Regions from separate parts of the Vibrio frigidus genome, predicted to be linked through region 1. Evidence: predicted binding sites of a transcription regulator. Region 1 holds the regulator's gene; each other region holds the start of a gene.
What was found. Region 1 encodes CRP, which controls carbon source genes, mostly activating them, when cyclic AMP is high. Its sites were predicted from a motif close to TGTGANNNNNNTCACA; they were not measured.
Positions count from the first base shown of each region.

Region 2: mlc (sugar metabolism global transcriptional regulator Mlc) is a predicted target of CRP. The motif match lies at 1,306-1,321, and genes of this name have one in related genera.
Region 3: pyrG (CTP synthase) is a predicted target of CRP. The motif match lies at 1,613-1,628, and genes of this name have one in related genera.
Region 4: dinG (ATP-dependent DNA helicase DinG) is a predicted target of CRP. The motif match lies at 1,533-1,548, and genes of this name have one in related genera.

Region 1 is NZ_JBCDMC010000011.1:116,748-119,939, reverse strand. Features, by position in the region: gene AACW90_RS18275 (YheU family protein) at 1-199, shown strand, start outside; gene AACW90_RS18270 (phosphoribulokinase) at 290-1,159, shown strand; gene crp (cAMP-activated global transcriptional regulator CRP) at 1,406-2,038, shown strand; gene AACW90_RS18260 (GNAT family N-acetyltransferase) at 2,117-2,581, opposite strand; gene groL (chaperonin GroEL) at 2,793-3,192, opposite strand, start outside.
Region 2 is NZ_JBCDMC010000004.1:251,064-254,255, reverse strand. Features, by position in the region: gene mlc (sugar metabolism global transcriptional regulator Mlc) at 15-1,229, opposite strand; gene pyk (pyruvate kinase) at 1,518-2,963, shown strand; gene AACW90_RS08835 (patatin-like phospholipase family protein) at 3,041-3,192, opposite strand, start outside.
Region 3 is NZ_JBCDMC010000012.1:34,922-38,113, reverse strand. Features, by position in the region: gene pyrG (CTP synthase) at 1-1,527, opposite strand, end outside; gene mazG (nucleoside triphosphate pyrophosphohydrolase) at 1,799-2,593, opposite strand; gene relA (GTP diphosphokinase) at 2,636-3,192, opposite strand, start outside.
Region 4 is NZ_JBCDMC010000002.1:54,076-57,267, forward strand. Features, by position in the region: gene AACW90_RS03695 (porin) at 69-977, opposite strand; gene dinG (ATP-dependent DNA helicase DinG) at 1,618-3,192, shown strand, end outside.

The DNA.
Region 1 (3,192 bases):
GCAAGAAATAGATAGTGAGACGCTTGATAATCTAATTAAAGAGTTTGTGTTGAGAGAAGGGACAGATTACGGCCAAAATGAAGCCACCTTAGACGATAAAGTCAGTCAGGTACGAAGTCAGCTTAATACAGGAGAAGCGGTGATTGTTTTTTCTGAGCTTCACGAAACTGTCGATATTAAACTCAAGCGCGAGTTCTGATAACAAAAAGTAAAGCGTTTATTCTTTTTATAGAATCTCATACACTAATTTCATATCAGCATTATCATCAATGTAACGACAAGGAATCTCATGTCAGCAAAACATCCGATTATCGCAGTTACAGGTTCATCTGGCGCAGGAACAACAACAACATCTGAAGCATTCAGAAAAATGTTTAATATGATGGACGTGAAAGCCGCGTGGGTGGAAGGTGACAGTTTTCACCGATTTACTCGTCCGGAAATGGACATTGAAATTCGAAAAGCCAAAGAACAAGGCAAACACATTAGTTACTTTGGTGCAGAAGCCAATAACTTCCCTGCCCTTGAACAGTTTTTTAGGAAATATGGCGATGAAGGTCAAGGCCAAGTAAGACGATACTTACATTCATTTGATGAGGCTGTACCTTATAATCAAATGCCTGGCACATTCACCCCATGGCAAGACTTAGCAGAAGATAGCGATGTGCTTTTTTATGAAGGCTTACATGGTGCCGTTGTCGATGGCGATATTAATGTTTCACAACATGTTGACTTACTGATCGGCATGGTCCCCATTGTAAACCTTGAGTGGATCCAAAAATTTGTACGTGACACGCGAGATAGAGGCCATTCACGAGAAGCAGTGACCGACTCCATCGTTCGTTCTATGGATGATTATCTTAACTACATTACCCCTCAGTTTTCTCGAACGCACATAAACTTCCAACGGGTTCCGACTGTCGATACCTCAAATCCGCTTAATGCGAAAGCGATACCCAGTTTGGACGAAAGCTTTGTCGTAATTCGATTACGTGGAATGAAGAACGTAGACTTTCCATATCTTTTAGCCATGATTGATGGCTCTTTTGTTTCTCGCCATAATACGCTCGTGGTGCCAGGAGGAAAAATGAGTTTTGCTATGGAATTAATAATCAGACCAGTTCTACAACAATTAATAGAAACCGGAAAAATCGGCTAAAAATTAAGCCTGAATGCAGTTTAGTTCTGATACCGTGACGATGTGCACAGTTTTGCTTAGAGAAACGGGAAATCAGGGCGATCAAAATCAAGAAATTGACTGCAAAAAAGGATACTATTCTTAACCTATATACATGTGTAGCTTGCAGCTACGAATTTAAGATCTTAAGCTAACGTCACCAATAATATGGGGACACAGCAAAGGAAAGCTGCTGGCACAGGCCCTACAGATAATAGTGAGATAATTATGGTTCTTGGTAAACCTCAAACCGATCCAACGTTAGAGTGGTTTCTTTCGCATTGTCATATTCATAAATATCCTTCCAAAAGTACGCTTATCCATGCTGGAGAAAAAGCGGAAACTCTGTATTACATTGTGAAAGGCTCTGTAGCTGTGCTTATCAAGGATGAAGAAGGTAAAGAGATGATTCTTTCTTACCTTAACCAAGGAGACTTCATCGGTGAGCTAGGTCTATTCGAAGAAGATCAAGAGCGTACCGCATGGGTTCGTGCCAAATCACCATGTGAAGTAGCTGAAATTTCGTTTAAGAAATTCCGCCAGCTTATTCAAGTTAATCCTGACATTTTAATGCGTCTTTCGGCTCAAATGGCAAGCCGTCTACAAACGACTAGCCAAAAAGTTGGTGACTTAGCATTCTTAGATGTAACGGGTCGTATTGCTCAAACACTTCTGAACTTAGCAAAACAACCAGATGCGATGACTCACCCAGACGGCATGCAAATTAAGATCACTCGTCAAGAGATTGGTCAGATTGTAGGTTGTTCTCGTGAAACTGTTGGCCGTATTCTTAAGATGCTTGAAGAACAGAATTTAATTTCTGCTCACGGTAAAACTATCGTAGTTTACGGTACACGTTAATACCGCCACAAACAGCATTGATTAAAAAGCAGCGTTTACGCTGCTTTTTTTATGCCATAAGAAAAGATACGCATTGGTTTATACTCGCAGCTCCATCCTATAATTAATGAGTGTTTGCCCTCTGAGATCCACTTGCCGCTCTTCTATTACCTTAAACCCATAGTGTTCAAAAAAAGGCTTTGCAGTAATGCTGACATGCGAATAAAGTCGACCAATTTTGCTTTTATTACCTTTCTGGAAAATTTGTTGCATTAAAGCGCCAGCAATCCCCATACTTTGATGATTGTGATCGACATAAAAATGACCAATCAACCCATCAGACTGGAGATCGGCATAACCCACTATCTTGTTATCAATTTCGGCGACAAAAGGCGCAAGCTTATCCAGAAGTGCCTGCCAACTATCAAGCGTAACTTCATCTGATGCCCAAGCTTCTATTTGCCGTTCAGAGTAGTCCTTTCTGTTTACACTACGAACAGTATTAAAAAACAACGTTCTCAACGTACAGGCGTCTTCTGGAACATATGATCGCACTCGGATAATACTCTGCACTTCGTCACTTCTCTTCTAATTTATAATTAATATTTGGTAAGCCTAACCAGTAATTAAACCATTTTCTATAGGTATAAAAAAACCGAAGCGATAAACTTCGGTTTTTTACTATAACAAGGTTTAGGATTCTCTAAACTGTGTGACTTCGGAGCACAACTAACGCTGCTATCAAGTCATTCAGTAATGAGAAACTAAATCCTTCTTACATCATGCCTGGCATGCCACCCATACCACCCATGCCGCCCATATCAGGCATTCCGCCTGAATCTTTAGCTGGCATATCGGTAATCATCGCTTCTGTTGTGATCATAAGACCAGCAACCGATGCGGCGAACTGTAGCGCACTACGAGTTACTTTAGTTGGGTCAAGGATACCCATTGCAATCATGTCACCGTATTCGCCTGTCGCAGCGTTATAGCCATAGCTACCTTCGCCAGCTTTAACGTTATTAGCAACAACAGAATCTTCGTCACCCGCATTTTCAACGATCTGACGCAATGGTGCTTCCATAGCACGAAGTGCAACGCGAATACCTACGTTTTGCTCTTCGTTAGCACCTTCAAGACCAACGACTTTCGATGCAGCGCGAATAAGTGCAACA
Region 2 (3,192 bases), on a different contig from region 1:
ACATGTACCAAATATCAGCCCTCCACGACCTTCATTAATAACTCTCCATCATACATAGCTTGTTTAATTAACGCAGCGCCAGGCATAGTGGCTTGCTTGAGAAAGCGACTCTCGACTATATCTACGTTTCGATGATAAACGGCTAAACTTTGCTTCTTAATCGAAGACTCTATAGCCGGATAAAGAATAGATTTGGCACGGTTAATTACACCGCCAATGAGTACTTTTTCAGGGTTAAACAGATTGATCATGATAGCGATCGCGGACCCCAAATAATAACCAAGTTTTTCAATCACTTCCACCGCGAGAGGATCGCCCACTGCGGCTGCAGAGCAAATCGCTTCGATAGTGGGGTTGGCGGCATCAATAGAGGAGACTTCTCCTTGTTCAAGACGCATTGTGACTTCTTCTCTAATTGCTTTAGAACTCGCGACCGTTTCAAGGCAACCATAGTTACCACAATGACAACGCTTACCAGCAGGATCTATCTGAATATGCCCTAGATCACCAATATTACCATTTTTACCCTGAAGTACTCGACCATCTAGCACAATGCCCGCGCCAACACCGTGATGAATCGAAATCAACACAGAACTATCATTTACCTGAGAGTTTCCAAACAGTTTCTCTGCGAGTGCCCATGCATGCGTATCATTGGCAATAAATACAGGTAACCCTGTCGCCTTGTACATTTCTGGGCCCAAAGGCAAATTGGCGACATTGTAGTGTGGCATTTGAATCACAATACCGTGCTCAGAGTTAACCAAACCCGGCAGCGTTACTGCAATACTGGTTACTCTATTTAATTGATCGGCATAGGTTTGAAAAAATTCCTCCGTTTCATGGAGAAGACGTGCGAGTAGATCATCTTGTTCTACTTCATGAATATCTATTTTTGTATCAACTAAAACCGAACCACCTAACTCATGCAGTGCGATAGTTAAATATCCACGACCTAATCTCATAGAGAGAAACTGCCAACCCTCATTGTTAGTTTGTAACCCGACAGCAGGCCGCCCACGACTCGTCGCTTCCTGAACCGTAGTTTCATGAATAAGATGTGCATCGATAAGCTCACGAGTAATTTTTGTGATACTTGCAGGCGCCAATGAACTCGTTTTCGACAGATCGATACGAGAGATTGGGCCGAGCTCATCAATTAATTTATATACACGACCAGCATTGAACTGTTTTATATGATCAATATGGCCTGGTTGAGCCATGTACATCTGAAACTCCAAAATAACACTGTTAGGGTGATTTTTTTACTTTGCGAAGTAATTGTGAAGCGCCTTAGCAAATCGCCGTGACCAGTATCACGCACAAATCGTATTTAGTTCATAAATAGAGAGAAATTTATATTTCAAACACCGAAATAATTGATCTATGACAGGATTACCACGTCGTCAAAACACTTTACCCTAAATGATAACTACACCCCAATAGAACAATTCTTTTTTCTCGCCTTAGATTCATATCATATACTCAATGAGTAAAGTCAGTAACGGAGATAAAAAATGGTAGAAATGCTTAGAAGAACAAAAATTGTTACCACCCTTGGTCCGGCCACAGATAAAGACAATGTCCTCGAAGAAATCATCAAAGCTGGTGCCAACGTTGTTCGCATGAACTTTTCACATGGCAGTGCTGATGACCACATTAAGAGAGCAAAAAAGGTCAAAGAAATTGCTGCAAAATTAGGTCAACACATCGCCATTCTTGGTGACTTGCAAGGCCCTAAAATTCGAGTCTCTACTTTTAAAAATGGTAAAATCGACCTCGTCATTGGGGAGAAATTCACCTTAGATAGCGAACTAGAAGCAGGGATGGGTGATCAAGACGCCGTTGGTCTGGACTATAAAAACCTACCGCAAGATGTTTCTAACGGCGATCTATTAATGCTTGACGATGGCCGAGTTCAGCTCAAAGTTATATCCGTAAAAGGCAACAAAGTGTTTACTGAGGTTGTCATCGGTGGCGTGCTTTCAAACAACAAAGGGATCAATAAAAAAGGCGGAGGGCTATCTGCAGAAGCGCTAACTGAAAAAGACAAACAAGATATTTTAACCGCGGCAAAAATAAAAGTCGATTATCTCGCTATCTCGTTCCCGCGTAATGGGGAAGATATGAGATACGCGAGAAGGCTTGCCCGGGATGCAGGATTGGAAGCGAAATTAGTCGCTAAAGTTGAAAGAGCCGAAACAGTTGCAAATGCAGAAAGCATAGATGACATAATTCTCGCTTCAGACGTCATCATGGTCGCTCGTGGTGATCTAGGTGTGGAGATCGGTGACCCTGAATTGATCGGAGTCCAAAAACAACTCATTAAACGTACTCGCAGTTTAAACCGAACCGTGATCACTGCGACTCAGATGATGGAGTCAATGATAGTCAACTCTATGCCAACACGAGCTGAAGTAATGGATGTCGCTAATGCCGTATTAGATGGTACAGACGCGGTTATGCTATCCGGCGAGACTGCCGTTGGTGCGCACCCCGTTGAAACCGTAATATCAATGGCCAGTGTGTGTGTTGGTGCAGAAAAAATGCCGTCTTTAAGTACATCAAGTTATCGTATTGATAAGACATTCCAAGCGACCGAAGAAGCAATAGCAATGGCAACGATGTATTCAGCCAATCATTTGGAAGGTGTGAAAGCAATGATATCACTGACAGAATCAGGTAAAACACCACTTATGATGTCTCGTTTAAGCTCTGGCCTCCCTATATTTGCACTTTCTCGTAATGAATCCACCTTAAACAAATCATCTTTATATCGAGGGGTTACGCCTGTGTACTTTGATTCCCATGCAGATGCGGGCATATCATCGGCACAAGAGGCCATTACTACTCTAAAAAATAAAGGCTATGTACATAGTGGGGATATTGTCATTATTACGCAGGGAGACGTAATGGATATCATTGGTTCAACGAACTGTATGCGAATAATAACCGTGCAATAGTCGCCTATCAGTACTAGGGTCTTTTGATCATTCGAGGCTATTTTGCAACGAAAGATCAACAGACCTTAAGTCCTCACCTAATATTTACACTTGGATTCAGGTATATTAGTTGCGTTCTTTCTCGCTAAAGAGTGTTGCTTGATAAATTCGTAGCCCGCACTAAGGCCCAGTTCATAGTCAAAGATAAGGTCTTCTTTTTTACTCATTAATGGTGAGGATTTTAGCGGCT
Region 3 (3,192 bases), on a different contig from region 1:
AAACCACGGATGGTTTGGATTCTCAATTACCTCAACAAGTTTCTTGTCTGCGGATAGGCCTGATACTTTCAGACCTGCTTTTTCAATTTGCGGACGAAGATTGTTGTTTACTTCATAACGGTGGCGATGACGCTCATGGATTGTCGCGCTACCGTAGAGCTCTTTTGCCAATGTGCCTTTTTCTAGATGACATAGCTGAGAACCAAGACGCATAGTACCACCAAGATCAGATTGCTCAGTACGTTCTTCAACTTTACCTTCACCATCGACCCATTCGGTAATCAATCCTACCACCGGATACTTTGTTTCTTTATCAAATTCTGTTGAATGTGCCCCTTCAAGTCCTGCAACATTTCTTGCAAACTCTATTAAGGCGACTTGCATACCCAAACAGATACCTAAATAAGGTACTTTATTCTCACGTGCGTATTGTGCCGCAAGAATTTTTCCGTTAATACCACGGTCACCAAATCCACCAGGAACAAGAATAGCATCTAGACCTGCTAGCACCTCATCACCTTTACTCTCAACATCTTGAGAATCAACGTACTTAATTTTTACGTTTAGACGATTTTTTAATCCGGCATGTTTAAGTGCTTCATTAACAGATTTGTAAGCATCTGGAAGCTCGATATATTTACCGACCATTCCAATGGTTACATCCGCTGTTGGGTTTGCTTCTTCGTAGATGACTTGCTCCCACTCAGATAGATCAGCGTCTGGTGCATCAATACCGAAGCGTGTGCATACTAAATCATCTAAAGATTGAGCTTTTATTAATTGAGGGATTTTGTAGATTGAATCTACATCCTTCATAGAGATAACAGCTTTTTCTGGTACGTTACAGAAAAGAGCAATTTTCTTACGTTCATTCGCAGGAATGATACGATCGCTACGACAAACCAAAATATCAGGTTGTATACCAATAGATAGCAGCTCTTTAACCGAGTGTTGAGTCGGTTTAGTTTTCAGTTCACCAGCAGCAGCTAAATAAGGGACTAATGTTAGGTGCATAAACATAGCATGTTCACGCCCTACTTCAGCCGCTAACTGACGAATCGCTTCCATAAATGGCAAAGACTCTATGTCACCAACAGTACCGCCAACTTCTACAAGTGCGATATCATGGCCTTTAGCGCCGGCATAAACACGATCTTTGATTTCATTAGTAATATGTGGGATAACTTGAATTGTCGCGCCAAGGTAATCGCCACGACGTTCTTTACGAAGAACATCGGCGTAAACACGACCTGCAGTAAAGTTGTTACGTTTCGTCATTTTGGTACGAATAAATCGCTCATAATGACCAAGATCAAGATCGGTTTCTGCCCCGTCTTCTGTAACAAATACTTCACCGTGCTGAGTTGGGCTCATTGTGCCCGGATCAACGTTGATGTAAGGGTCAAGCTTCATCATGGTCACTTTAAGACCACGAGCTTCTAAAATAGCGGCAAGAGATGCGGCTGCAATACCTTTACCTAGTGAGGATACAACCCCGCCAGTAACAAAAATGTAATTTGTCGTCATGTTTAACCTGAAATTGGTTGAATGAGGGAAAAAAGGTGCTTTCTGGACGGGATGTAAATATACCAGAAGCCCTTTATCGCCACAACGTGAAACTTATCACACTTGGTTAATTTATTTTTTGCTTCAAATCAATTCCACCAATCATAAGCTGACGCTGAACGGTTAGGCTGATTCTCGGAACAAAGTATAGACACCGATACTTCACTCTAGCAAGGCACAATGCGACTGGTCAGATCTTATCAATTAAGAAACCTATTTTCGGTGGCGGTCACTAACCACCCTTTTTCACAACATCCCACATGGCATCCAATTCATCCAAACTAAAATCGTCCAATTGTTTTCCTTTCTCACGAACGAGACGCTCAACCCCTTTAAAGCGCTTTTCGAATTTATTGTTTGCTTTACGTAATGCCGCTTCGGGATCTTTCCCTAGATGACGAACTAAGTTAACCGTGGCAAACAGAAGATCACCCAGCTCTTCCTCTACTGCATCTTCATTAGGCGTTACCTGAAGCACTTCTTCTAGAACTTCATCGAGTTCTTCTTTTACTTTATCTACCACAGGACCAAGCGTATCCCAATCAAATCCATGCTTAGCACAGCGTTTTTGAATTTTATTCGCCTTTGAAAGCGCGGGAAGCGACGACGATACGGAATCGAGAATACTCTCCTCTGTTTTGCCTAATTTGGCCTTCTCTCTCGCTTTTTCTTCTTCCCAGTGTGTATTTATATCGTCAACGCTCTCAAATTTAGTTTGAGAAAACACATGTGGATGACGACGAATAAGCTTTTCGTTGACCGTCTCAACAACATCATTAAAATCAAAAAGCTGTTGTTCTTTCGCCAATTGACTATAAAAAATGACCTGAAAAAGAAGGTCACCTAACTCCTCCTTGAGATTGTCCCAATCTTTATTATGTATCGCATCCACTACCTCAAATGTCTCTTCAATAGTATGAGGTACGATGGATTCAAAACTCTGTTTCAGATCCCAAGGACAGCCTTGCTCTGGATCTCTGAGTTGGGACATAATCGAAATCAATTCATCAATAGGATTAGCTGTCATTTTTAACCTTTTATAGTAATTGAATAGAGCGTCTGAGAGACTCTAGTTTAATCTTCTGACTGAAATGACATCTTTAATCTGCTCAATCCTTGAAACAATTCGACTAAGTATTTCAACATTTCTGACCTCTATGTTGAAATCCATTATCGACATTTGACGCTTATAATCACTGCGGCTTTTCATGCTAGAAATCTTTAACTTTTCGTTTGCTAACAGCGTGGTTATGTCTTTAAGTAAGCCGCTTCGCTCTAATGCTTCAATCCTTAACGTAAGTATAAAGTTACCCGCAAAGCTCGCTCCCCAAACCGTATCAATAATACGTTCAGGGGCATGTAACCTTAACTCTGCCAGTTGCTCACAGTCACTTCTATGGACAGAAATGCCCCGTCCTTGTGTAATATAACCGGCGATGATGTCTCCAGGTATTGGCTGACAACAGCGCGCGAGATGAGACATGAGGTTGTCGACCCCTTCAACCACGATGGCGTCTTTATGGGAGTGGCTTTGGCTTGACGATTTAGATTCTGATTCTTGTAGTTTCTCTAGCGCTTGTTTATCTTCTTCTTCCGCCGTCGGCTTATTTACGAGGGCATTTATAT
Region 4 (3,192 bases), on a different contig from region 1:
ATTCACGCAATAAAAAAACCACCCTACGGGTGGTTTTTTTGGATTCTATTTGAAACTAAAGTTTCAGATTAGAATTCTACTTTAGCGCCTACAGCATAGCCAACTTCGCTATCGTCTTCGTCGTTGCCGCCAATTTCAGCATAAAGCGTTGTAGCTGGAGCAATTGCGTAGCCTGCGTTAACAAAGTAGTTAGTGATGTCGTCAGAACCCGCTGCTTCTGGGTCAACCAAATCAACACCTGCAGAAAGTGTTACTTTCTGGATAGTGTAGTCACCTGTTAGAGCGATTACGTTGCCTTTGTCTTCAACGTCGTAGTAGCCAAGACCGATGTTAGCAGCAGAGAATGCGTAGCTTGCTTCTAGAGCAAAAGTATCTTGCTCAGCTTTGTTTGAAGTGCCGTAGTAACCCATTAGGTTAAAGCCAGCCATTGTTAGTCCAGCTTTAATGTCTGCAAGGTCAGGTTTTGTGTCATCAGAACGTTGGTCATCACGGTATGCAGCTGATACGTAGAACATGTCGCTAGAGTAATCCCAACGTACAGTTTCGTCGCCACAAACGTCAGCTTGGTCAACTGCTGCAGTAACACCGAACTGGAAGTCATTACCAAGACCTAGATCATCACCGATGCTACATAGGTCACCAACTTTGAAAGAACCAGCAGATGCAGTATAGAATGCAAAGTAAACGTCACCCATTGCTGAGCTACCGTTCTGAGTAGTATTGCCAGTGTCACCTTGGAATTCCCAGTAACCACCAACAGAAAGCTCATCACTTACTGCGTAGCGAACATCAAATTTGATGTCAGCATCTTGAATTTGTTGTTCAACGTGTGAACCGTCTGCAGTACCTTTAACATAAACAACTTCTAGGTCGCCGCCGATGTTAACTGAAGCGCCGTCTTTGTTGTAAACTTCGATGCCTGCGTTAGCTGCCGTTGACGCAAGAAGTACTGATAATGCTAATAGAGTCTTTTTCATAGTAAACCACTGCCTTTTCTTAAGAAAATTTAGGAAATCCTTTTTTGGTTTCCTTTTTTTTATTTTATTGGTGACAACGTTTTACCAAATTGGCTATCCGTCATCACCACTAAATTTCGAACCTAGATTGCAAAAGAAATCGCCTCATGTCAAACACCTAAAAAAATAAAAATAAAAATACATAAATTATTATAAAACAATAAGTTAGAATTAATTTCATTTAGTAAAGTAATTATTTACACCACCATTCGCACTAAAATCACACCTATTCCGAAAGGATGGATATGGTTGATAATATCGACTTTAATTAAAAAATAAGCCAATATTAGAATTAAATCCCGACAAAACAATTTTAAAAAGATATTTATATTACATCATGTTCTTCTAACGTAGCATCCAAGAAGGTTCAGTTTTTTTTTGTGAGCTTGATCTAGTTTTAGTTATAAAAGAACTAAATTTGTGATTCAAATCTCCTGATAAACACGATAAATAGCCAATAAAAATAAATTCTTATCTAAATAAAATGGGTAATAATAACGTCACATTAATATGCTTCGTGATAGTACTCACATATTCTCGAGCAATAGAGCGCAGGACTTTGCTGTGCTAGACTGCGCCATTCTCAAAAGTTGGCCGTGTTATGCATAATCCTAAAGTCCAAAAATCGATTCGCGATAGCTATCAAAACCTACAACACCAATTAGATGATTTCGTTCCTAGACGAGCACAAAATTATTTGGTTGCAGAAATAGCGAAAACGTTGTCAGGGGACTACCATAAAAAAAATCGTATAATAGTGGCGGAAGCGGGAACGGGAATAGGCAAGTCCCTCGCCTATTTGATGGCAGCGATCCCATGCGCTGTGTTGAACAATCGAAAGATAGTTATCTCTACTGCAACTGTGGCGCTGCAGGAACAACTTTTAGACAAAGACTTACCTCTTTTTAGACGCATTACCAACTTAGAGTTCTCATTTGTCCTCGCAAAAGGCAGACAACGTTATTGCTGTGCAGAAAAACTGGCCACGGCGTGTGGCGCAGACGGCGGACAACTGGCTATTTTTGAAACCAAGCCAAAGAAAAAAGACATTGAATTGCTAGAAACCATGCATCGAGCGCTGATGGAAGGTAAGTGGGACGGTGATAGAGATGCGTGGCCCAAGCCGATTAAGGATGAACTTTGGCTGACCATTGTCAGCGATAAGCATAGCTGCAATAACGGTTTACCTGTCCATAGGGGATGTCCATTTCAAAAAGCGCGTGCTGAACTTGACAAGAATGACGTCATTATCGCAAACCATAGTTTGGTCATGGCGGATATCGAGCTTGGTGGGGGTGTCATTCTTTCAGAACCTGACAATACTATTTATATCTTCGATGAAGCCCACCACCTACCAAAAGTGGCTAGAGACCACTCGTCTGCCGCCGCAAGTTTGAAAGGTGCGGCCATTTGGTTAGAAAAACTGAATCAGTCTTCAAGCAAATTTACCAGCTTGGCCGATGAAAAGCGCGTCAATCGCTTTCGTAATGAATTGCAAGATTCAATACAAGAGCTAGTACCTGCTTTAACGCAATTAAGTAAACAGTTTGATGCGACTCAATTCGAAGACAAAGCTTATCGATTTGAACACGGTGACTTACCTCAATGGTTAGAACTGCAATCCAAGGAATTGAAGCTTTTGTCGGGTAAGGCCAGCCTAGCCATTGGAAAAATAGCCGACCTTATAGCCGAAAGGCTTAAAGACGGTGAGCTTTCTAATAAAATTGCGGAACCGACATTAGCGGAGATCGGCTTCTATAGTCAACGATTAGAAAACTTGGCTAAGGTATGGCATTTAATGGCCGAACCTAAAAAAGAAAAAGGCGCGCCATTAGTTAAGTGGTTAGAACTAAGCCCAGATAGAGAGGGAGACTTCATTGTAAACGTTTCACCGTTGGAGGTCGGCTGGCAATTAGATCAACAAATATGGAGTCGATGTGTTGGTGCAGTACTGACTTCAGCTACAATCCGCGCGCTGAACTCTTTTGATTTTTTCTGTCGTCAAGCGGGGGTAAGCGCAAAGAAAGAAGATGGAGTGCAGTTTTTAGCTTTGGCTTCGCCGTTTAATTATCAAGATAATGCGGTACTACTTATACCTGCGATGAAATATGAACCGCAAGCTCCAGAGTTTACCGAGTACTTAGCGGAGCTTCTGCCAAGCCTAATATTAGAAGAC